Regions from separate parts of the Paenibacillus sp. V4I9 genome, predicted to be linked through region 1. Evidence: riboswitches for the same ligand, from Rfam matches in the RefSeq annotation. Region 1 holds a riboswitch; the other holds the start of a gene.
What was found. A riboswitch is a leader RNA that binds a small molecule or an ion and turns the genes downstream of it on or off. The one in region 1 is predicted to bind cyclic di-GMP.
Positions count from the first base shown of each region.

Region 1 (11,092 bases):
GGCAGCCATTGTCTCTTCGAATGGCGTATTCGGATCCGGTCTGTGGGAATAGAAAATATCTACGTATTCCAATCCCATTCTTTTCAAACTTTGATCCAAACTGGACACTAGACTTTTCTTGGAGCCCCACTCCCCATAAGGACCTTCCCACATGTGGTAACCAGCTTTGGTTGAGATGATCAACTCATCGCGATACGCGGCCAAGTCGCTTTTCAACACCTTACCGAACAATTCCTCAGCAGACCCTGGTGGAGGTCCGTAGTTATTAGCCAAATCAAAATGAGTAATCCCTAGGTCAAAAGAGCGAAGCAGCATAGCCTTCCCATTCTCATGAATATCCAATCCACCGAAATTGTGCCACAATCCTAATGAAATAGCCGGGAGCTTAAGGCCTGATTTACCTGCACGATTATATATTTCATTTCTGCATAACGCGTTGAGCTTGCTTGATAGACCATTTTTGTCCTCCTAAATGTTATCGCAGATAACTTACTTCGTAAGCTTCTTCTTGAGTTATCGTAGAAAACTTATTTCGTAAGCATCCACCTAAGTTTCACCAGTGAACTGGCTTCTTAAGTACTAGTATAGGTTAACCAAGGCAACAAAAAAAGAACTGAAAAAAACGTGTCTTACTTACCTCAAGGTTAGTCATGTATTTATTTTACCTACAATCAGAAATAAAACTGCCGAATCTCTTCGACAGCTTTTTCAAATTTATTTACATTTGCCACAACCCCAATGACATTTACGTTTTGATTTGTGAGCCATTTTTCCTTTTGATTTTACTGTGGACTTTGCACTTCCGCGTAATCCAGCACACCGCAGACAATCCGCAATACATTGATTGCGCCCAACTACAAATAATCGATTACACACATTACGACAAAACCGACCACAGTTAGGCACAGCAAGAACATTGCCCAGATAAACACCTTTAGGCATACCTAAACACCACCTTTTCAATTGGTGCTATATAGTATTCCAACTAAAGATCTATCGATTGTACGATTACCCCCATCTTGATGCTATTTGAGCAAAGTAAGCACAAGCTCCGACCCATTCATTTGCAGCCACTTCGTTTTATCAAACGTGTTATGAATAATATCAACGAGCACGCCTTGAGCATCCACACCATCTAAATATCTTCCTAGGAAATGGATAAATACATCCAACCGACGAAGCTCAATCAGAAGAGGCAGCAGCGCAATTTCTTCCTCTCCCAAATGAATCGATTGGCCATACCCCTTATAAAAGGCAGTGCAATTGCGTCGTAGTTCTTCTGCCGGTAGAGTGGGATCGATAAGATCTGATAAGCAGACAGCTAGCTCCATGACTCGAACATCAAGAGTTACGAACTCAAAATCAAGTACAGCCGTAATTTGACTATCGGCATTAACCAGCATATTAGACCCATTGATATCACCATGAACGAGTTGATGAGGAAGCTTCCGAAGATCAGGAATAGCCTTGTAGAAAGCAGCAAATCGTTCAAATATATAGGAAAGCTCATCGCGCTGCTGCCAGAACGGTTCTGGTGGATGAAGACAGAACTCTTGAATCGCATCTGGTGTGCAGCGAGGATGGATATGTTCAATTTCATAATAAGGTGGGTAGACAGGTTCAAGTTCCATGGAAATCGCAGCCAGAGCAGACGAGAGCTGTCCGACAGCTTCTCCGAATTGCAGCAGTTGATGCGTATTCCCCCAAATAGGATTACAGCCTTCTGTGTACGTAAATAAGGCAGCCAATTTGCCTTCCTTAGCGTCTAATCGAATAACAGTCCCCCCTGCTGTGAGCTCCACTGGCACAGGTACACGAAAGGGAAGTTTATCTTTTTCTTTATCTAATGCCAAAAGAACACTATGCTCGAAAATTATTTTGTCCATGTCACGATGAGTTTCGTACAATCGAAGAACATAGGATGTACCTTCCACGTCTACGAACCGAGTTGTATTATTCATACCTCCCGCACCAACACGAATGGACCATGTTTGAGTTGGAAACCAGTATCTTGGCAGTGAGGTTAATTGCTCCTCTTGATCTTTGACACGCATAATTGCATTCCTCAACTCCTCTTCCTAAACCTGATTGTCACCTTCTACCGCAAATTCAAAATCCTCTACGTCATAAGCTTCGACTGGAATTCCTGCTTGAACCATGCGTTCAATGAAATCTAACTGGTCTGTTAACAGAGCAGCCTGTTCTTTGATTGCCGTTAGAATTAATTCGGTTTCAATCGGGTCGAAATTGTCCCCATACTCCTCATTGTCAATCGCAAAAACAACCATCAAAGTAACATGCTCATTAATTGGCAAAGGTGGGCTTTTCCGCCAAGGAACAGTTAACGCTTTTTCAATTTTTTTCTTATTAAACGCTTCCTCGAAGAAAGCAATCAGCTCACCAATCATCTGCTTCACGAAGCCGTCGTCTTCTTCCTCTAACATGATCGGCTCACTGCCGGTTTGAAGCTCGTATAACTCCTGAATGCTGGTATAAGGTATCACATAAGTAACAGGCTGTTCTGGCAACATTAACTGACCATGCACCGCAAGCATAACAGCTTCGATAATAAATGTTTTGCTCATCTTGTTCTCCCCTTTCTCTCTAACCTTGTAAAAGCATTATTTCGCTAAGAAGCTGAGGAATCCTCTTTTCACAACCTTCTCAGCCAAACAAAACCGTCAGTTCCTATGATCGAGGTGACCACATCGAACTAACGGTTTCGATTACTCTTATAGGATGCCATCGATGACCTCATGATTCTCATAAATTGGCTGATACGGCTTCTTCGAAAAACGATTGGCATAGGCCGAAGCTACATAACAATCCGGTTTAATAACAGGAACCATTCCGACGGATTCCACTCTCCGCACCATCTCTTGAACGAATTTAGCCGTCCGATTCTTATTTACATCGTCACCAGCATCAATATGAATAAACATATCGAAGGAAGCACCTTGATACAGATGTGGAAGAATGATGTTTTCCATATCCTGTCGTTTAGACTCATCAAAATACATGGCAATCTCTTCACTCAAGGCAGTTTCCATCGAAAGCTTTTCTTTAATCGAATGTAGGGCCCGATGAACGATGACTTGACGATAACACGCCCACGCTCCTTTTCCTAACCGCTGGATGACTACACCGGTAATGAATTTCGTATGACCTGTGTGTACCTGACAATCCGTACCAATAATAAATTTATAGGTTGCTACGGGGTCGTGACGCATGAAATGGAGAATACGCTCGTGTACGGTATCTAGGTTTAGTCCTCTTTCCGTTGTGTTCCGAAATTCCAGTGGATGGGTCGTCGTCAAAGGTTTCAAAGATAAGGTTCTTCCTTTCTTCTTAGAATGAGGAAGAAGCGGATGCTGAAGCTGCATCCGCCCCTATCTATAGTATATGGCAAAGTTCCTCTGATCGAACCATCACTTAACGTAAAACACTGCCTCCGAACAAAAATCGATTTTCCCATTGCTTCCCAACGATCGTATCCGTACGAACACCGCCGGATTCGATCGAATACGTATGCAGCATATTCCCATTGCCTAAATAAAGACCAACATGCGTGATCGGTTCTGTAAGAACATTCACGTTATCATAATCTGTTGCTTTGCTCCCTTTGTAGTTGCTGAAGAACATCAGATCTCCACGTTTCAAATTTGTCCACTCCTTACTAACAGGACCTAACGATTTAACATAGTTGCCTTGTGCTTGTGAATCGCTAGGTACGGAGAATCGTAGAGCATCCCAGAACATCGTTTGAATGAAATCCGAGCAATCGAAGGTCGTGGTATCATTGCGTTCCGAGCCAAATTCATAAGGAGTGCCTAAGTAAATTTGGCCAGCTGCGATAACGGCTTCAATTTCTTCGGCGAGAGGTAGATTGGGTTTGATAACAGAGAAATCAGTGCTTATGTATTTACTATTTGTGCTTACATACCCGCTAGTTCCATTCGCGTCTTGAATTTGATACCAACTGTCATTGACTTTTGCTGTAACGAGGACGTCTTCCCCTTTACTTAACATCCGAATAACCTTGGAGCCGAGCTCGGAAGCTGGAAGTGTGCGAAAGTTTACGCCATAGATGATTTCCGCATTGCTAGTTATTTTTATGTATTTGCTATTCGTCGAGACATAGCCGCTTACACCCTGCGCATCCTTAATTTTATACCAATTCGTAGTTACATAGTCCGTGACTGTAACAATTTCGTTTGTTTTCAATAAACGTATAACATTGCTTGATGTACTAGCTTGATCTCTGAAACTTACCCCCGAAACAATTTGAGCCTTTGTCGTTATCCCCTCATCTGCGTGAATAGCTTTAGGGACTACAAAAGTAAGCGCTAAAACAAGCATTCCGATAACCATCGTCCATTTTTTCATCGTCTCTACCTCCATATGTTAATATCACTCTAGATGTATCTGCGTAAAACCGAACTGACGAAATGGATAATTTGAACCTGACACCTCCTCTTCATCGTAAAAAGGATGACCCGTTTGCCTCTACTGGGTCATCCTCTTCTTGTAGAAGGGTCCCATCGCATTCGGCAGCTGGCTAGCACTGTGCCTTAGGCACGAGAGCCCCTGTAGCTTTGCGTCCCAAGCTTTCGCTCGGTTTGCGATTTCGATGTGATGTTAATTTTTTCTTTCACATCCTTATTATAGTTGAGCGGGTCTTTCACGAATATAGGTGAAAGGTAGCGTTTGTTGTCGAAATCATAGTGGCTGCGTACCTATTGACGCTGCGGTTTATTTTTCCAGTTTACGGACTTCCGGTTTTCGTGTAGGAAGCCAAAACACTTGCAAATTAGGGTCATTTTTCAACTTCACATTGCAGAGCTTCATTTCCCCTTCCTCAAGCTCAGTCACATGCCAAGCATCCGGCTCCATTCCCCCCATGTTGTGCAGAAATGCAGGAAATTGCTGCTCAGCCTCTTCTAAATCCAGCCAAAATTTTACGCCATAATAGGCTAAACCGTAGTGATTGACTTGTGTACATGTGAAAATCTGTTGCGATATTTTGTGCTGCAGCACATAGGGCATCTTTCATTCCTCCGATAAAAAGGCACGTTCACCAAAGAGGTGAATGTGCCTTCATTTTTATGATGACGACTTATAAATAAGCATTCTCATGCTTGGCTTTTAACATATTCCAACGACGCTCAACTTCCGTCTCGAACGATTTCAGGGAACCCTCATATTCTGGCTTCGTCATATGCTTCGTTTTCCCCATCGTCTTGAGCCAATCCGATAGAGGAATCTTCTTGCTCTTATCCTCCGGATTATACGTGATGGACGTAATCCCGTGCTCCACTTCATAGAGCGGGAAGAAGCAGGAATCTACAGCAGCTCCGACGATATTGGAGCCTTCCTGGTCATCCGACAGCCAGTTGAGCGGACATGCAATGAGAATTTTCCCATACACCAATCCCTCATTTTGGGCGTACCATTGTGCTTTCGCCGCTTTCTTCACAAGATCCTGCGGGTACGCTTCCGACCCCGTAAATACATACGGAATATGGGTAGCGGCCATAATTTGGGCTGTATCCTTGTGATGGAATACTTTACCGCCCTGATGTTTCCCAACGTTTGAAGTCGATGTACGATGACCCATTGGCGTCGAATAAGACAATTGAGCGCCCGTATTCATGTATCCCTCGTTATCGTACTCGAGAATAATCATTTTATGATTGCGCAAAGCCGCTCCGATTGCTGGCCCCATGCCGATATCCATTCCGCCATCACCAGTGATCATGACGAAGGTGAAATCGTCTTTCAAACCCAAATGGTCGAGCTCGCCACGGCGCTTACGCTCCCAGAACATCTCCACAACCCCTGAGAGGGTCGCTGCGCCGTTCTGGAACAGATTATGAATATACGTCGCCTTGTGAGCCGAATACGGATAACCCGTCGTTACAACCATCGCACAGCCTGTATGGAAGATCGAGACAATATCGCCTTCAATCCCTTTGAAAAACAGCTCCAAGCCGGAGAAAATGCCGCAGCCTGGACATGCGCCATGACCCGGAGCAATACGCTTCGGTTTCTTCGTCAATGCACGTAAAGGCGGGATACGTACATTCAGCTTGCCCGAGTTCTCATCCGGCGTTACCGTGATGAGTCCCGTCTTCAAATCCTCATACTTCATCGGCGTCAACACCCGCTTCGGCGCTTTCGAAGGATCGCCTGGCGTGTGGCCGTAGTAATCGAAGGGAACTTCCACCTTGCCGCTTTGTACAGCGTCAATGGCAAATTGGAACAAATTATGCCCGTCTTCGGCATAAAAGTCCTTGCCACCTAAGCCGTAGATTCGGCTTATGACAAGCGTATCTCTGTTCCCATGTGTGAACAGCGCCGCTTTAATTTCGTTGACCATATTGCCGCCATGGCCGCCATAGGAATCCGCGCGATCGCCAACGGTGATCGCCTTTACATTCTGCAAAGCTTCAGCGATCTGCTTTGCTGGGAATGGACGGATGATATTCGGCGCGATCGATCCGGCCTTAATGCCCTTCTCGCGGAGCTGGTCGACGACGTCCTTAATGATTTCGGAAGCCGAATTCATCAAGAACACGGCGACTTCCGCGTCCTCCATCCGATATAGCTCAAGAATCGGATAATCACGGCCTGTCAACTCAGCATATTCCTGCCGAATACGATCATAAACGCCTTCAGCGTTATACATGGCCATGGATTGCTGGTAGCAGTTATTAATATAATCCGGCTCATTCATATAAGGACCTACGGTAATCGGATTATTACGATCCAGCGTATCCGGGAAGCCCTGTGGCTTCTCTCCGACGAAAGCATGCACATCCTCACGATGCGCGAACGTTTGTACTCTACGCTTTTGGTGGGACGTGAAATATCCGTCCGAAGCAACCAAAACCGGCAATCGAACTTCCGGATCTTCAGCCAGCTTTAAAGCTATGATATTCATGTCATAGACCGCTTGCGGGTCCCGGCACATCACAATCGGCCATCCCGTATTTAAAGCATAGTACAAGTCAGAGTGATCCCCATGAATATTCAGCGGTCCGGATACGGAGCGGCATACCAAGTTCATCACCATGGGAAAGCGTGTCCCGGATTGTACCGGCATTTGCTCCAACATATACAAATAACCGTTGGCGCTTGTCGCGTTAAATACGCGGCCGCCAGCAGTTGAAGCGCCATAACATATGCCTGCCGAACCATGTTCACCGTCTGCTGGAATGAGCACGATATCATGTTGTCCGTTGGACTTCATAAGATCTAGAAATTGAGCAACCTCCGTAGATGGAGATATCGGAAAGTATCCCATAACATGATAATTAATTTGATGAGCTGCATATGCCGCCATTTCGTTACCTGATTCATATACAATGCGCTGTTCGACCTTGGCTTGCCCTAATTCTTTTTTGATATCAATGGACATGCGAGTAGTTCCACCCTTCTCCCATAAATACTCTCTAAGAGTTTACAGCTAGATTGAATCGATGCGGCATGCGATTTAAGTCCGCATAACCATCTTCTTCCCGCTCATTAGTGAGCGCTTCGGTCGGACAAGCCTGTACACATTTAAGGCAACCCTTACAATATTGATAGTCGATCCCTTGTAAGAACATTTGAGGCCGCCCCTTCTTGTCGGGGAGTTCATCCCAAACGAAACAGAAATCCGGACACACATTATCGCAGGAGGCACAGTGAATACATTTATCTTCATGGAAATGCGGCATCATCCCCGCACGTGAAATGCTTAAATCTTTCAGAATGCTGTTCCCAGGATTCGTAATGACACCACCAATGGACTGCGTTTCATAGCCAAGCACTGGCGTATCGAAACGAACGAAATCGGGCATCGTCTCCCCTTCTGGAAGCGCATACGTTTGGAACTTAACTTCATTGTAACCGCGGTCAAACGTTCGTAGGGCTGGTGCAACAGCAAGCGGATATTTCTTTTCTAACGATTTACGAATAACGCCTCTCATGACATCTGGATCAAGGAAATCACACAACTGGAATAGCGCGCCAAGCATCGCCATATTAACGCGATTCTTCTCCTCTAGCGAGATTCCAATTGCATCAATAACGGCAATGGTACCTCCCCGGAGCTTCATCTTTTCCTTCAACTCATCCGGCGTTTTTGTCGAATTTACAAGTACGGTACTATCTTCATAGATGCCACTGATAACGTTTACAGTTTTGGAAAGCGATTCGTGAAAAACACCCACAACATGCGGTCGTTCGACCGGTGAAGTATCCCGAATTCTCGTATCCATATCACAAAACCTTATATGTGCTTTCACTGCCGATCCTTTCTTCTCTGAACCATAGGAAGAAAAGCTAACCCCGTTCAAACCCACCCCAACGACTCCCGCTTCCGCCAGCATCTTACCCGCTAGATTCGCGCCGAGTCCACCGATGGATTCCAGTCTAATCTCAAAAAAACCGAGATCGTTCAATTTAGGTAAAGTTACCATGCCAGGTCTCCTTTCAAAAATGAACTGCATAAAGAATGAATAGTATGAATAGTAAATCTACTCTCATTGTAACAAGAAATCTCTGGTAATCAACCTTTTTTTGAAGGAGCCATTCATAGTAAATAATCAATGATGAGGCCGCACCCTCCCAAATAGTAACTTCTCGACCCTGTATTCTCTTCTTGAGCAGAATTGTCTTTCTCAGCATCCTCACAATCTTCACATACGTCCACATAATCATCATCAATCGGATTAAAGACAACACCGCAAACCTGTGAGCACGCCCGCATCCTCATCTCTCCTTGTTTGACAACCAACTTAGATTGTAAACGCTTGCATCATCGTGTTCCTTTATTATACCGCGGTTTATAGGAATTACACCATAAGTCTTTATCAAATCTTTAGCATTTGAAATGCCCCATTTCTCTTGATAAGGTCAGTTTTTGTGAGATAATGTAGAAATAATAAAGATACTGTCGGACAGCGGAAAGGATGGCATTCATTTGTTCCATTCAATCATTTCCAATGAACTACATGGTCTCTTCTACATCATGAGTGCTATATTAATCCATCTAGTTCTTACCCCCATTTTCATATACAAAGAATATCAGCGTAGATCTCTATTCGCACTTATTTTAATCGTACTCATCTTTTTGTACTGGAAATTTGAAGACATTGATCCCTTAATTTATTCCCTCCATTTGTTTCCGATCAGCTTGATTGCTGTGATTTTATTTGTCGGATTTATACCAGCTTTTATCACCTGGACCTTATTTAACATAGGCTGTATGGTCGTCCTGAATTACTACTGGCAACCCGCTCTAATAAGCAGTGCTGTTTTATTATTAGGTGGATTTCTCATCAGAAATACTACAACTCAACCTACACTCAAGATGAAATTAACTTATGCAACGGGTATGCTGCTCGTGTACGAAGTATTGTATGCGCTTATAGCGCTGAACATACGATCTCATATAACCTTGTATGCTGCATACACCGTGTTTTTTTCCTTTTTCTCTCTTTGGATGATTACATACTTACAATTTTTTGTGAAAAAGCATGAGATGCACAAACAGAGACTTGTCGCATTGGAAAAGGATCGAATGCTCGGCCAGTTTGCAGCCACCATTTCTCATGAAATACGTAATCCTCTCACATCAACAAGAGGCTTTCTTCAGTTGCTGGATCAGAATGAGTTATCCTTCAACGATCACAAACGTTATGTAGACCTTGCTTTGTCGGGCGTGGATCAGGCGACCGCCATCCTGGGTGATTACTTAAACTATGCCAAGCCATCTTCTAACTTACAGGAACAATTAGAACTCAAAGAAGAGATAGAAGCCATGCTGCGTTTCATCACACCATTTGCTGCAGATCACCAGGTTGCTATCCATATTAGTCATGAAAATGAAGAACCCCTTTACATACTGGGAGAATCCAAAAAGCTGCGCCAATGTTTGATGAATCTTGTTAAAAATGCGATTGAGTCCATGCCTAACGGCGGTAAAATTTCATTAAGCACCTGTAAGCTGCCTAATGCTGTACAAATTTCTATTTCTGACACTGGCGTTGGAATGAGTAAGCAGCAATTAAACTCACTCGGTATGCCATTCTACACAACCAAAGAACAAGGAACTGGACTTGGTCTCGTCGTGGTCATGAGTATTATCAAAATGATGAACGGAAAAATCTCCTTCTCCAGTAATTTAAACCAAGGCACGCAATGCTCCATTTTATTTCAGCAAAAGTGAACACCCAGCGCCCTCCATTAACAACCTTGATGATCTGTGCTATTCTGTTAAGACAAGCGATCATCATGATTGGTAAGGAGGGCTTTATTATGAATTCAGATTTCATTCCGATTAAATCACTTGAGGGCGACTTGAAAATGTCGCATAAGAAGAGGGATTTCGGTCTTACTGTCTCATCCAAAGAGTTGATCCTTCACAAACCTCACATTAATTATTATTTCAAGTTGGAACATATAATTAGCATTATTCCATACGATCATTCTGCTCTCAAAGCCGTCACCTTCGTAAACTTGCGATCAGCTAATCGAGAATTCACCCATGTAGCTCCGGTTTCTGATTACTTCCGCATTTATGTCCAAGCAGCTACCGTCCATAACCGCAGCGGGCTGTTCGAAATAGGACCAACCGATATCATCATTCCCATCCATCCGAGTATGCTCAAAGCCATATCTGAATATATGCAGCGCATCGGTATAACCATATTTTAGAGCTCCTCCACAACAAAAAAGCAAGGATGAGAAAATAATCTTTTCTCACCCTTGCTTTTTTTATTTCATAAGAGATCATCTTACAGCTTTTCTTTCTCGACAATAAAGGCTAGTAAGCGTTCACAGCTCTCTTCTACCATCTCGTACACCTCTTGAAAATTACCCGTGTAATAAGGGTCTGGAACATCTTTATTTACGCGATCAGGTGCAAAATCCAGCAATTTATGAATGGCAGCTCGTTTCTCACCTTCTACTACAGCAGGAGCAAACGATGCCAAATTCGTTACATTACTCTCATCCATCGCAATGATATATGTATATTGTACAAAGTCATCGGACCTAACTTGCCTTGCTTTTAGACCCTCATGATTAATCTGATACTGATCCA
Region 1 is NZ_JAUSZE010000001.1:2,963,320-2,974,411, reverse strand. It holds partial or broken gene mgrA (L-glyceraldehyde 3-phosphate reductase) at 1-458, opposite strand, end outside; gene QFZ81_RS13665 (phosphotransferase) at 1,026-2,069, opposite strand; gene QFZ81_RS13660 (ADP-heptose synthase) at 2,079-2,585, opposite strand; gene QFZ81_RS13655 (ribonuclease H-like YkuK family protein) at 2,733-3,326, opposite strand; gene QFZ81_RS13650 (C40 family peptidase) at 3,433-4,386, opposite strand; cyclic di-GMP riboswitch class I at 4,547-4,634, opposite strand; gene QFZ81_RS13645 (hypothetical protein) at 4,753-5,046, opposite strand; gene QFZ81_RS13640 (thiamine pyrophosphate-dependent enzyme) at 5,117-7,420, opposite strand; gene QFZ81_RS13635 (2-oxoacid:acceptor oxidoreductase family protein) at 7,455-8,465, opposite strand; gene QFZ81_RS13630 (hypothetical protein) at 8,579-8,755, opposite strand; gene QFZ81_RS13625 (sensor histidine kinase) at 8,969-10,216, shown strand; gene QFZ81_RS13620 (hypothetical protein) at 10,306-10,704, shown strand; gene QFZ81_RS13615 (low molecular weight protein-tyrosine-phosphatase) at 10,785-11,092, opposite strand, start outside.

Region 2 (11,092 bases), 4.5 Mb from region 1:
CTTTCACAATTTTCACAAAAGGATTTTCATCTGCTGTTGCTACTTCATCTTCACTCACGTTTGCCGCATAAAGCACGGGTTTCATGGTCAATAAATGAAGGTCGCGCACGAGAAGTTTCTCATCTTCGCTGAGATCCAGACTCCGTGCTGGTTTATCTTCATAAAGCGCTTCTTTAATACGCTCTAAACACTCCACTTCAGCAACAACCTTTTTGTCGCCGCCCTTGAGGTTTTTGCGCGAACGCTCGATCTTCTTTTCTACCGACTCAATATCTGCCAAAATTAATTCAAGATTAATCGTTTCGATATCGCCGATCGGATCCACTTTACCGGAAACGTGGGTAATATTATCATCTTCAAAACAACGAACAACATGCACAATGGCATCCACTTCACGAATGTGTGCCAAGAATTTATTTCCAAGCCCTTCACCTTTGCTCGCACCCTTTACCAAACCCGCAATATCAACGAATTCAAAGGCTGTCGGGACAATGCTCTTAGGCACAACGATCTCTACCAGCTTCTGCAATCTCTCGTCTGGTACTTCAACTACCCCAACATTCGGATCGATCGTACAAAACGGATAATTCGCAGATTCTGCCCCCGCCTGTGTAATTGCATTAAACAATGTCGATTTTCCTACGTTCGGTAGACCGACGATACCTGCTTTCAAAGCCATTGTAGTTACAACTCCTTAATTTTCGAAAATCATCCTTCTTATTATATAGCACTTGGAACGCAAAAAAAAGCCTGAAGGCTATTGATTCGCCGCAGACTTTTTTTCCGTTGCTCTTTTAAATTGCGCTTCCCGCTTCTGTACGAAGTAAGTTTCGATCTGATTCGTAAGGATAAAACCCCTTAAAGCATTGGTTTTCTCTTGCGGAATGTCGATATAACTGGCCCCATAATAAAAACCATTTTCAACCTTTTCTTTTCTTACAATTTCCATCGAACAAGGCACCGTAAAGCCCAAATCCAGCTCAACTTCGAGCTGTGAATGCTTTTGAACAATCTTATCAATCATAGAATTATCATTAATGGTAAATCCTAAGCCGTTGATGGATATATTTTTGATTGAAATACCAAGTGGGTTTTCAAATTGATGTTTATTCCTTTTATTCATATCCTGAAGTCCGAATAAGAGACCTGTATGTTTCACATCCACACGTGGGAATTCCCGTTTTTCTGCGAATTTCTTACGATTTTCAGGTGGATTAATGACAATGACGGAGCCGAATTCTTTGGCAACAACGGTTGTATTCATCACAAACAAGCCGGATTTGGTATAAACCGTCATTTTCGCTTTATCACCAAGTTGAAAGACATCGTATTCCGGTAATTCCACCTCAATAATGTCTCCGAGTGCATAGGTTAGTACGCCAGTGGCTACGAAATCGTCCTTTCCCAAAACAGCCTTACTATCAATTAGCACGTCAGCGTCATACCCCTCCTTGCTTCCGTAATATTTCATGACGTTATACCCGTTGGCCATTATAATCAGCACCTCTTCCTTACTCAAGTTATTCCCTATATAAAAATAGACCGCCCCTTATGTAGGAGCAGCCTATTACCTCAATCAAAAAAAGCATCGATTTTCGGTAACCAGGCTGCCATAGTTCCAATGGAACCGTAGACCCTCAGCTTTGCGTCCTTGCTTTTCAACAAGTTTGCCATTGTCGAACCTTGCTATTTATTTATACCTATCACGTACTATATGGTCTAAAAGACCTACTAATATCTATCATTATACCTAGCACAGTTGCTATTATCAACAAAATTCCTTGCATAGCTGTTCTTTTTGTTGTATGTAATGTAGAAAGATTAAATATCCACAGCTTTTTAAGTTATCCACAAAGCTATCCACAGGTTGTTAACAACGGAATGAATGTTCGATTGTTATGCACATGTGGATAAAAATATATTAGCGAGGTGTCCCCCTGTGGATGAACATATCCCCTGGATGAAAGAAGCAATTCAAGAGGCTCTCAAAGCAGAAGCCATCCGAGAAGTACCGATTGGAGCTATCGTTGTCCATCAAGGTCAAATCATCGGCCGCGGCTACAATTTGCGTGAAACAACCCTAGATCCTCTCGCTCATGCCGAAATGATCGCTATCAAACAAGCGAGCGAACATCTGCAAGCCTGGCGGCTTTTGGATTGCCAGCTCTACGTCACTCTAGAGCCTTGCCCGATGTGTGCGGGCGCGATTGTGCAATCGCGGATTCCGCAGGTCATCTACGGAACCATTGATCCGAAGGCCGGCTGTGCCGGAACGCTCATGAATTTGCTGCAAGAGGACCGGTTCAATCACCGTGTCGATGTCGTTAGCGGCGTCTTGCAAGAAGAGTGTTCGACGATGTTGACCCAATTTTTCCGTAAATTACGCGGTAAAGCTTAGAATTTCCTGCCTCTAATTCTGCATCGCTGCTGCCAACTCAGCCAGTTTATTCAACGTATACATTCCTTGTCACTAAGAAATACGACCGCCCAAAAGGTTGCGCGACGAAAGCCTTCGTGCTATCATAATTCTTGCCATGCGCCCGTAGCTCAGCAGGATAGAGCAACAGTTTCCTAAACTGTAGGCCGGATGTTCGAATCATCTCGGGCGCGTAACCTTTCAAAACTCAATGAAAACGCCAGGTAACGGTTATTAGCCGCTGACCTGGCGTTTATTATTTTCTAGAAATACGCTGCTGGAGAGAAGAATACCTACTGTCATATCCTGAAAGTTGATAATCTCAGCAGATTGATTTCGCATCCGAACCATTTCCTGGGCAATATTCGCTGCTTCAAAGGTGACCAACTGCTCCTCACTTTCTAGGAATCTGCCATCCTCCTTCGCAAAACCGGTAATCTGCACCAGCAGCAGAGCGAACCACTGTGACTCCGTCTTCCAGTCGAAGCTCTCCAATCGTCCTCTCAACTCAGACTCGCTTAAGGAGTAGAAATGACCTTGAACCAGCTGTAAGAGGAACGCTGACCTGAGTGCAGGGTAGGCCTGGTCAAGTTTCAATTCCAGCGCTCTGCTCTCCTGACTTAAATGCTTCCACTCTCTCTCGATAAATGCTAGTTCATCCTCTTGGCTTTCTTGCGTTGTCTTGTAATCATTGATGACATTCACGAGCCGCACTATCGGTTGATAAATCCGTTTGGATGCGAACCAAGAGAGCAGAACGGCTATAAGTAGCCCTAGTCCTCCAATACTGAGCATGCTCCTCGACATAAATTCCACGGGTGCTGTAAGTTGAGATAAGGAGGTTGCAGTTACATACTTTCACAGAGTTCCTGTACGGGTCAATTGACCGTAAGCAATAGAGTAAGACTGTCCTTTACGATCCAGTATGAAAGAGTCAGATTCTGCCGTCCTGCTCATTACACTTTCATGAATAGCTGCCTTAAATTGGGCGTGCTCCTCGTCGACGGTTTTCTGGGAGACGATAATATGTCCATCTTTTGCCATTAGGAAGGAAGCCCCATTGTTATCTGTGGTCATTTCCTCGACCATCTGCACCAGTTTTTCTTTATTCAAATATAAAATAAGCGCACCGTATGGCTCTCCCACATTAGGAAGCTTTTGAACTAAGGCAACCGTGTTGGAATCCGACTTCGCATTTACTTTAGGCAGCGAATCCCACCAAAAAACGCCTCGCCATGCCCCCTCCTCTATAGTGATGATTTTTGCTAGTCAATGCTAACGGTTGGTCAACAACTGCTTTCAATTTACAAGGCGCATTCGTTTCCATCAATCATCCATTTTTGTTAGAGGAATCATGAGGCGTGGTAAGGGATATCAGCCGATTTCCGACCATTGTCTTATTTTGCAAACATCCAGTCATAGCCTTGCCGCTATCGATGTTCTATAATAAACGGTAGATTTGTTAGTCCTCATTTCAATCCAAGAACCTAATCAGAAAGGGGCTCTTCGATGACAAGCATCAAAGCTTCATCCTCCTATCGCATTCCTCTTTTCTGTATAGTTACACTGCTGTTCTGGATGTCGATGTATACGAGCGTTCCCATCATGGCGCCTTATGTAGAATTCCTTGGCGGGAACCACCAGTTGGCCGGATGGATTGTCGGCATGTACGGGATCTCCCAAATGCTGCTGCGAATTCCTGTAGGTATCATGTCAGACCGATTTCATAAGAGGAAGTTATTTATTACCTTTGGCCTGCTATTCACGGCAATAACCGGTTTAGGACTATGGATAACGCATGATTTCACATGGATCCTTATTCTTCGAGCACTGGCAGGCGCAGCCGCGGCAACATGGGTTGATTTTACCGTATTATTTACGAGCTACTATAAGCATGAAGATTCAACAAAAGCGATCGGAACGATCTCCTTCTTCAATTCACTTGGGCAGGTACTTGGTATTCTCGGGGCAGGATGGGCGGCAGATTCCTTCGGTTGGGAGGCCGTCTTCATTTTGGGAGCTCTGCTAGGCTTGATGGGGATGATTGGATCACTTTTCCTTGTAGAAAAAGTCGAAATTGATGCGCCTAAAATTACGATGCGCGGTATCGGTGACGTTGCGACTGACCGTACGCTGCTGTTCGTTTCCTTACTCGCTATCTTGTCGCAAGTCCTCATATTCGCAACGGTTTTTGGATTTACGCCTGTTTATGCAACTCAGCTTGGAGCTGATAAATTCTCCTTATCGATGCTTTCGTTATTTGCCAATGTACCGGTAGCGCTAGCTTCCTTATTTGGCGGACGGCGATGGGCTGTTCGGTACGGGGAGAGGCGCATGGTTGTCTGGGGTTTTATTCTCATGGGGATATTTACATTTACGATTCCTTTCACCCATCATCTTTGGGTGCTCATGGTTACACAGGCTTTTGCCGGCTTTGGCCGCGGACTTTCTTTTACCTTACTCATGGGGATGAGTATAAAGCATATGCCTGCGGATAAGCGGGCAACAGCAATGGGGTTTTTTCAAGCTATTTATGGATTGGGCATGTTCATTGGACCCGTTCTTATGGGTATAATCGGTGATTGGTTTTCTCTGAATCAGGGATTTATTGTGTTAGGTGTACTTGGCGTTTTGAGCGCACTTCTATCTCAATGGTTCGTACAAAGTACGCCTTCTAAGCATCAAGCCAAACCTAGCAGTTCTACAGCAGCACTTTAAAAGGGGGAACGGATCTTGAAGATTCGTTCTTTTTCTTTTTGAAATCGTGCAGGGGTACCGGTGGTTGCCTTCGTCTATTCATGCGGAGAGGAGGAGAAGCATATTCAGGAACAAGCACTCGTAAAGCGCATAATGAATGGCGATGAGGCAGCATTCCGTGAGCTTGTAACAACATATCGTCACCATTTGTTCCAAACGATCTATGCGATTGTACGCCATGCAAAGGATGCCGAAGATTTATCACAGGATGTTTGGACCCGGATTTATTTCTCCCTCCCTCAGTATCAAATGAAGGGTCTGAAAACCTGGATGACTCGCATCGCGGTGAACCGGGCTATCGATTTCAAACGATCGGCCAGCAGGCGTAGGGAAGAAATGACGGCTGAGATGGAGGAACCCATCCAATCCTCTGGCAATCATCCTTATTCTGAGCATGGTGTGGAACATGAAGTGATATTGAATGAGACGACTGAGCTCGTGCGTAAGAAGCTCCATCAAATCCCTGCCAACTATCATGAAGTATTAACGGCCTACTATATTCATCATCAGTCGTATCAAGATATTGCCAACGCTCATGGGGTAACGGTAAAAACGGTAGAATCCAAGCTATATAGAGCCAAGCAGTGGCTTCGTAACAATTGGAAGGAGGAGGAATTCTTGTGAACCATTATAATGAACATGTATGGAAGCAATATGTGGAAGAGCGTTTGTCACCCGATACTTTGAGTGAGATGGAGCTTCATCTGTATCAGTGTGATGAATGCTTGTCGATGTATATGACATGTTTGGAACAAATGGAAGCTATACTTCCGATCATGGAAAGGGATACGCAAGGGTATGTGGATGCTATCATTGCCCGTACGACAGGAACTAAGCGCTCTTGGTACCACTCAACAATGCTGCATTACGGTATTGCAGCAGCGGCTACACTCATCCTTGTGGCTACCGGCTTCTTTCACGGAATTTCGCAGGAATTGGACTCTGTAGGTTCGTTTAAACCTTCTAACTCAATAAATACATCTTCCTCCCTACAAACAGATAAACCGATATCGGACCAATTGCTAAATAAAACACTGACGTGGCTAGACACGTTGCAAAATAAATAAACACAAGGAGGTTACACCCTTAATGCCTAATAAAAGCAGCCTAGTCGCATTCCTGCTGTCCTTCCTACCTGGAGTAGGCCATCTATATATGAACCGTTTATTCCGCGGGCTCCTATACGGTGGCGGGTTCTTTGGATCGTTATTCCTTATCTTCATGGGAGTCGCTATATTACACGCTCCGGATGACTTCCTGATTCTTCTTGCCTTGTTGGCCGCCTTGACATGGGTTGTAAATATGCTGGATATGATTATCTTCCTGCTGCGTTCACAGCCCTATCGCTTGCCTGGCTCTTACGGGTCCGAGCAGCATGGGCAGCATGAGCAGCCTTCTTGGGACGCGAATCCTTATTCCACTCGAATGGCTGGTCAACAAGAAAAAACAAAAATTATGCTGCTCTCCTTCATCCCTGGACTCGGACATTATCAGCTTGGGTTGATGCATAGAGGTCTTACAGCGATGGTCTCTTTCTTTGGAGTTGCTATATTAGTATTCTTCGTCACCATCATGACGCATAACGAAGGCTTTGTTGCCTTTCTGTTGGCCTTGCCAGTTCTATGGTTTTACACGATGTTTGATGCACTGAAGCAACAGGGGAATAAACAAGCGGGGTTAGAGCTTATAGATCGCAGTATTTTTGAAGACTTCCACTTTGGGGATGACTACGGTCGCAAAAACCGGACATTGGCAACGATTATTGCTATTTTTCCAGGAGCAGCTCACTTGTACCTCTCTATGACGAAACGCGGCGTCCAGTTAATGGCGATCTTCCTCTTCTCCATTTATATATTGGATGTACTCCGATTGTCTCTGTTTTTATTTTTGATCCCGATTCTTTGGTTTTTTAGCTTTTTTGATGCTTTGCAGAGCATTACGAAGTACGAAAATGGTACCCTAATTGACAAACCAATCATCGAGAATTGGACAGCTTATCAACGACCCATTGGCATGGTTTTGATCTTACTTGGCAGTTACTATGTCCTAAAAGATGTTGTTGTTCAATTTATGTATCAAATTCTACCTAGCTCAAAAAATTACATGTATTTAATTACGAATTTCAGTCAAACCCTCATAGTAGCCCTGCTGCTGATCGGTGGTGGCGTACGTTTATTAGTGAACCGTAAACAGCACGTTTCAACGTTTTCAACGTTTACTGATGATGCTCATTCGTCATCGCACCAATCGAATCCAATGCCTCAACAATATCTTGAAATAGACGAAAAAAAGAACCCCTAAGGGTTCTTTTTTGTCGGTGTTGATGATTTCTTTAAAACATGTTACACGTAAACCTTAGGAAAATCTGCTTATAAAACACGGTAAGTGTCTTTGGCACATCCCCTCCAGCCTGATTATAACAGGTAGAAAAGTCCTCTATGCAACGGTTGTTTCCCTTTCGCTAATTGCTCCAACGGAACCACACCTCTCTGCTCACCGACAAAATATAGTATGTCCGGCTTTGTGGATTTTAAACATTTTGTAAAGATTTTCTTCGCGATTATTTAGTTTTCATGACCGCGGCCTTCTGCGTGAGAAGCTCTTGAGTGATTCTGATTCTTCACTTTCTTAGAGCCTGATAATGGCTCTGGACTATTATTCCGATCACTATTCTTTACTGAACCGTTTTCTACCAGATTATCCCCTGCAGAATAAGATTTCGGTTTTGACATTTAGTGGTCTCCCCTATTCTTGTCATGGTTTAAGGCATCTTGATGTCTATGATCATTGACTTGCTGCTGCACTTGCTGAGCCTGATGGCTATTAACAGGGCTAGCTTCAAAATCTTTAGCTACATTCTGCAAATTTTTATCAACCGCTCTTTGTTTGGTCATTGTGAATTCCCCCTTCGCCCTTTAGGCGTGTGTAACTTTCTGCAAGGCTTGTGCGCATTCGTGGATATGCCGAATGTAATCATCCACCAGATTCTGCACAATTTCACTGGTCTCATCAATGTGTGTAGTGCCCTGCTGCACATCAGTCAGTTCAACCTTTACCTCTCTGTCGTCCACGTAGGTGACTTTAAAATCGATTGTATAGCCCGTATGCCCCGCCGCCATAATATGAACCCTCAGTGCCTGAGGATCGGCCTCATCGGCCCATACACGCGCCTGATCGGTTTGATGCAGCGTTGTCGGGAGTACCGTCATCCACTCATTTACCAATTCAGCTTGATCAATCGTTAGCTTGTCAGCTTTGCTCATAGGTAACACCTCCACATGTATAAAATGCGGAGGCCACCCGCCTTTTATCCATGTAAAAAAACAACAAAAAAAGCCACACGATTCAAAATGAATCGCATGACTTCTTGGTTAGGGTATTACCATGGTTACGGAGAGGGTGGGATTCGAACCCACGGAGACCTTGCGACCTCGGCGGTTTTCAAGACCGCTGCCTTAAACCACTCGACCACCTCTCCACGATAGGTGTCTCCTAGTAGGGAGACAACCTTGTGCAGTGACAAAAAGCATTGTAGCACAGATCTTATAGGAGAATCAAGTGCTATTTTTTTGTAATCACTTTGACATTGTTCATGTAAGGAATGAGAACCTCAGGAACCTGAATCGAACCGTCAGCTTGCTGGTAATTTTCGAGAATAGCAGCCACTGTACGACCAAGCGCAAGACCTGAACCATTCAGCGTATGCACAAATTCCGGCTTCGCCTTCGCATCTCTGCGGAAGCGGATGTTCGCTCTGCGAGCTTGGAAGTCTTCGAAGTTACTGCAGCTAGAGATTTCACGGTATGCGCCGCTATTAGGCAGCCATACTTCCAGATCGTACGTCTTAGCCGACGTGAAGCCGATATCCCCTGTGCAAAGTGACAACACACGGTAAGGCAGCTTCAGAAGCTGTAGAACGCGCTCAGCATGCCCTGTAAGCTTCTCCAACTCATCGTAGGAGTCTTCGGGCTTAACGAGCTTAACGAGCTCAATTTTGTTGAATTGGTGCTGTCTGATTAAACCGCGTGTATCTCTACCTGCAGATCCAGCTTCTGAACGGAAACATGCACTGAACGCAACAAAATTAACAGGAAGCTGCTCGTTCGTGAGAATATCTTCCCGATGATAATTCGTTACCGGTACTTCCGCAGTCGGAATAAGAAAATAATCCGAATTCTCCAGTTTAAACACATCTTCCTCAAACTTGGGAAGCTGCCCTGTTCCCGTCAAACTATCGCGGTTGACGATATATGGAGGCAGCATCTCTTCATATCCATGCTCATCGCTATGCAGGTCCATCATGAAGTTAATCAATGCACGCTCCAGCCTAGCGCCAAGCCCTTTGTAGAAAACGAAACGCGAACCCGTCACCTTCGCCGCAGCTTCGAAATCTAGAATGCCAAGCTCTTGCGCTACTTCCCAGTGCGGTTTCACTTCGTAATCGAACTGTGGAATATCACCAACGCGGCGCAGTTCCACATTCTCTTCTTCCGTGCGGCCCACAGGAACGCTTGCATGGGGCATATTAGGGATGGAAAGCAATATCTGCTGTAAGGACTCGTCCAGTAAGCGAATCTCGTCATCGAGCTCCTTAATGCGGTCTCCGACAACTTTCATTTCTTGGATCAGCTCATCCGCATTCTCGCCGGATCTTTTGCGACCAGCTACCTCTTGGGATACCGTATTTCGGCGGTTTTTGAGCTGCTCGGTTTCTTGTAAGAGCTCTCTACGCTTCAAATCTAATTCCGTAAAGCCGTTCAACTCTTCAATTTGTTTACCACGGTTTTGCATTGCAGCTTGTACAGCTGCCAAATCACTTCGAAGTAACTTTACATCAAACAAGGAGATTCCTCCGTTAGCGCAAAATGTTTAGAATATGGAAGCAAGCACCTTACCGGCAATAATCCGGTGATATCAAGGTGCTTGTACCATCAATTATGCTTGTCTTTGCTTTACCATATCTAAGAAATAGCTGTGCAGACGGAAGTCGTCTGTCAGCTCTGGGTGAAACGACGCTGCAAGGAGATGCCCTTGCTGCGCTGCAACGATCTGGCCGTCATACGTAGCCAGTACATCTACCCCAGGTCCCACCTTCTCGATGAGTGGGGCCCGAATAAAGACCGCGCGAACGTTTTCGTCGATACCTTTGATCGGCAAGTCCGTCTCAAAGCTTTCGCGCTGACGACCGAACGCGTTGCGAGCCACCGTGATATCCATCAGCTCAAGGTGAGCTTCCGGCTGCCCGTTGATCTCTTTCGCGATGACAATCAACCCCGCGCAGGTGCCGAAAATCGGCTTGCCCGCGGCGGAAAAATCCTTCAGCGCATCAATGAAACCATAGGTGCGCATTAACTTGCCGATTGTCGTACTCTCTCCACCCACCCGGTAGAATAATCCCATCAAGATCAGCTAGCTGCTCGGTTCGTTTGACAACGACGCCTTCGGCGCCAGCCTTCTCGATCCCACGAATATGTTCTGCTACCGCGCCTTGCAGCGCGAGAACTCCGATCTTCGTCATTACCAGCCGCGCTCCTGCATACGCTCGGAAGCTTGCAGCTTGGAAATTTCGATTCCCTTCATAGGGGCACCCAGGTTTTTGGAGATTTCTGCAATCAATTTATAGTCTGTGTAGTGAGTTACGGCTTCAACAATCGCTTTCGCGAATTTCTCAGGGCTATCGGATTTGAAAATACCGGAGCCTACGAATACACCATCGGAACCAAGGTGCATCATGAGCGCAGCATCTGCAGGTGTGGAAACACCACCAGCTGCGAAGTTAACAACAGGCAATTTACCTGTTTCGTGAACTTGTAGAAGCAACTCATAAGGAGCGCCAAGTGTTTTCGCTTCAAACATCAATTCATCCTTGGACATTCCTTGGATTTTGCGAATTTGACCTTGAATTGTACGCATATGACG
Region 2 is NZ_JAUSZE010000001.1:7,451,971-7,463,062, reverse strand. It holds gene ychF (redox-regulated ATPase YchF) at 1-679, opposite strand, end outside; gene QFZ81_RS34395 (PilZ domain-containing protein) at 758-1,492, opposite strand; cyclic di-GMP riboswitch class I at 1,595-1,682, opposite strand; gene tadA (tRNA adenosine(34) deaminase TadA) at 1,961-2,398, shown strand; tRNA gene QFZ81_RS34385 (tRNA-Arg) at 2,537-2,610, shown strand; gene QFZ81_RS34380 (hypothetical protein) at 2,651-3,211, opposite strand; gene QFZ81_RS34375 (PDC sensor domain-containing protein) at 3,275-3,529, opposite strand; gene QFZ81_RS34370 (MFS transporter) at 3,926-5,134, shown strand; gene QFZ81_RS34365 (RNA polymerase sigma factor) at 5,195-5,797, shown strand; gene QFZ81_RS34360 (anti-sigma factor) at 5,794-6,240, shown strand; gene QFZ81_RS34355 (hypothetical protein) at 6,263-7,474, shown strand; gene QFZ81_RS34350 (small acid-soluble spore protein P) at 7,738-7,905, opposite strand; gene QFZ81_RS34345 (hypothetical protein) at 7,906-8,067, opposite strand; gene QFZ81_RS34340 (hypothetical protein) at 8,089-8,436, opposite strand; tRNA gene QFZ81_RS34335 (tRNA-Ser) at 8,565-8,651, opposite strand; gene serS (serine--tRNA ligase) at 8,735-10,015, opposite strand; partial or broken gene pdxT (pyridoxal 5'-phosphate synthase glutaminase subunit PdxT) at 10,109-10,691, opposite strand; gene pdxS (pyridoxal 5'-phosphate synthase lyase subunit PdxS) at 10,691-11,092, opposite strand, start outside.
Region 2: linked by a shared signal. The riboswitch ahead of QFZ81_RS34395 (PilZ domain-containing protein) and the one ahead of QFZ81_RS13650 (C40 family peptidase) in region 1 are both predicted to bind cyclic di-GMP.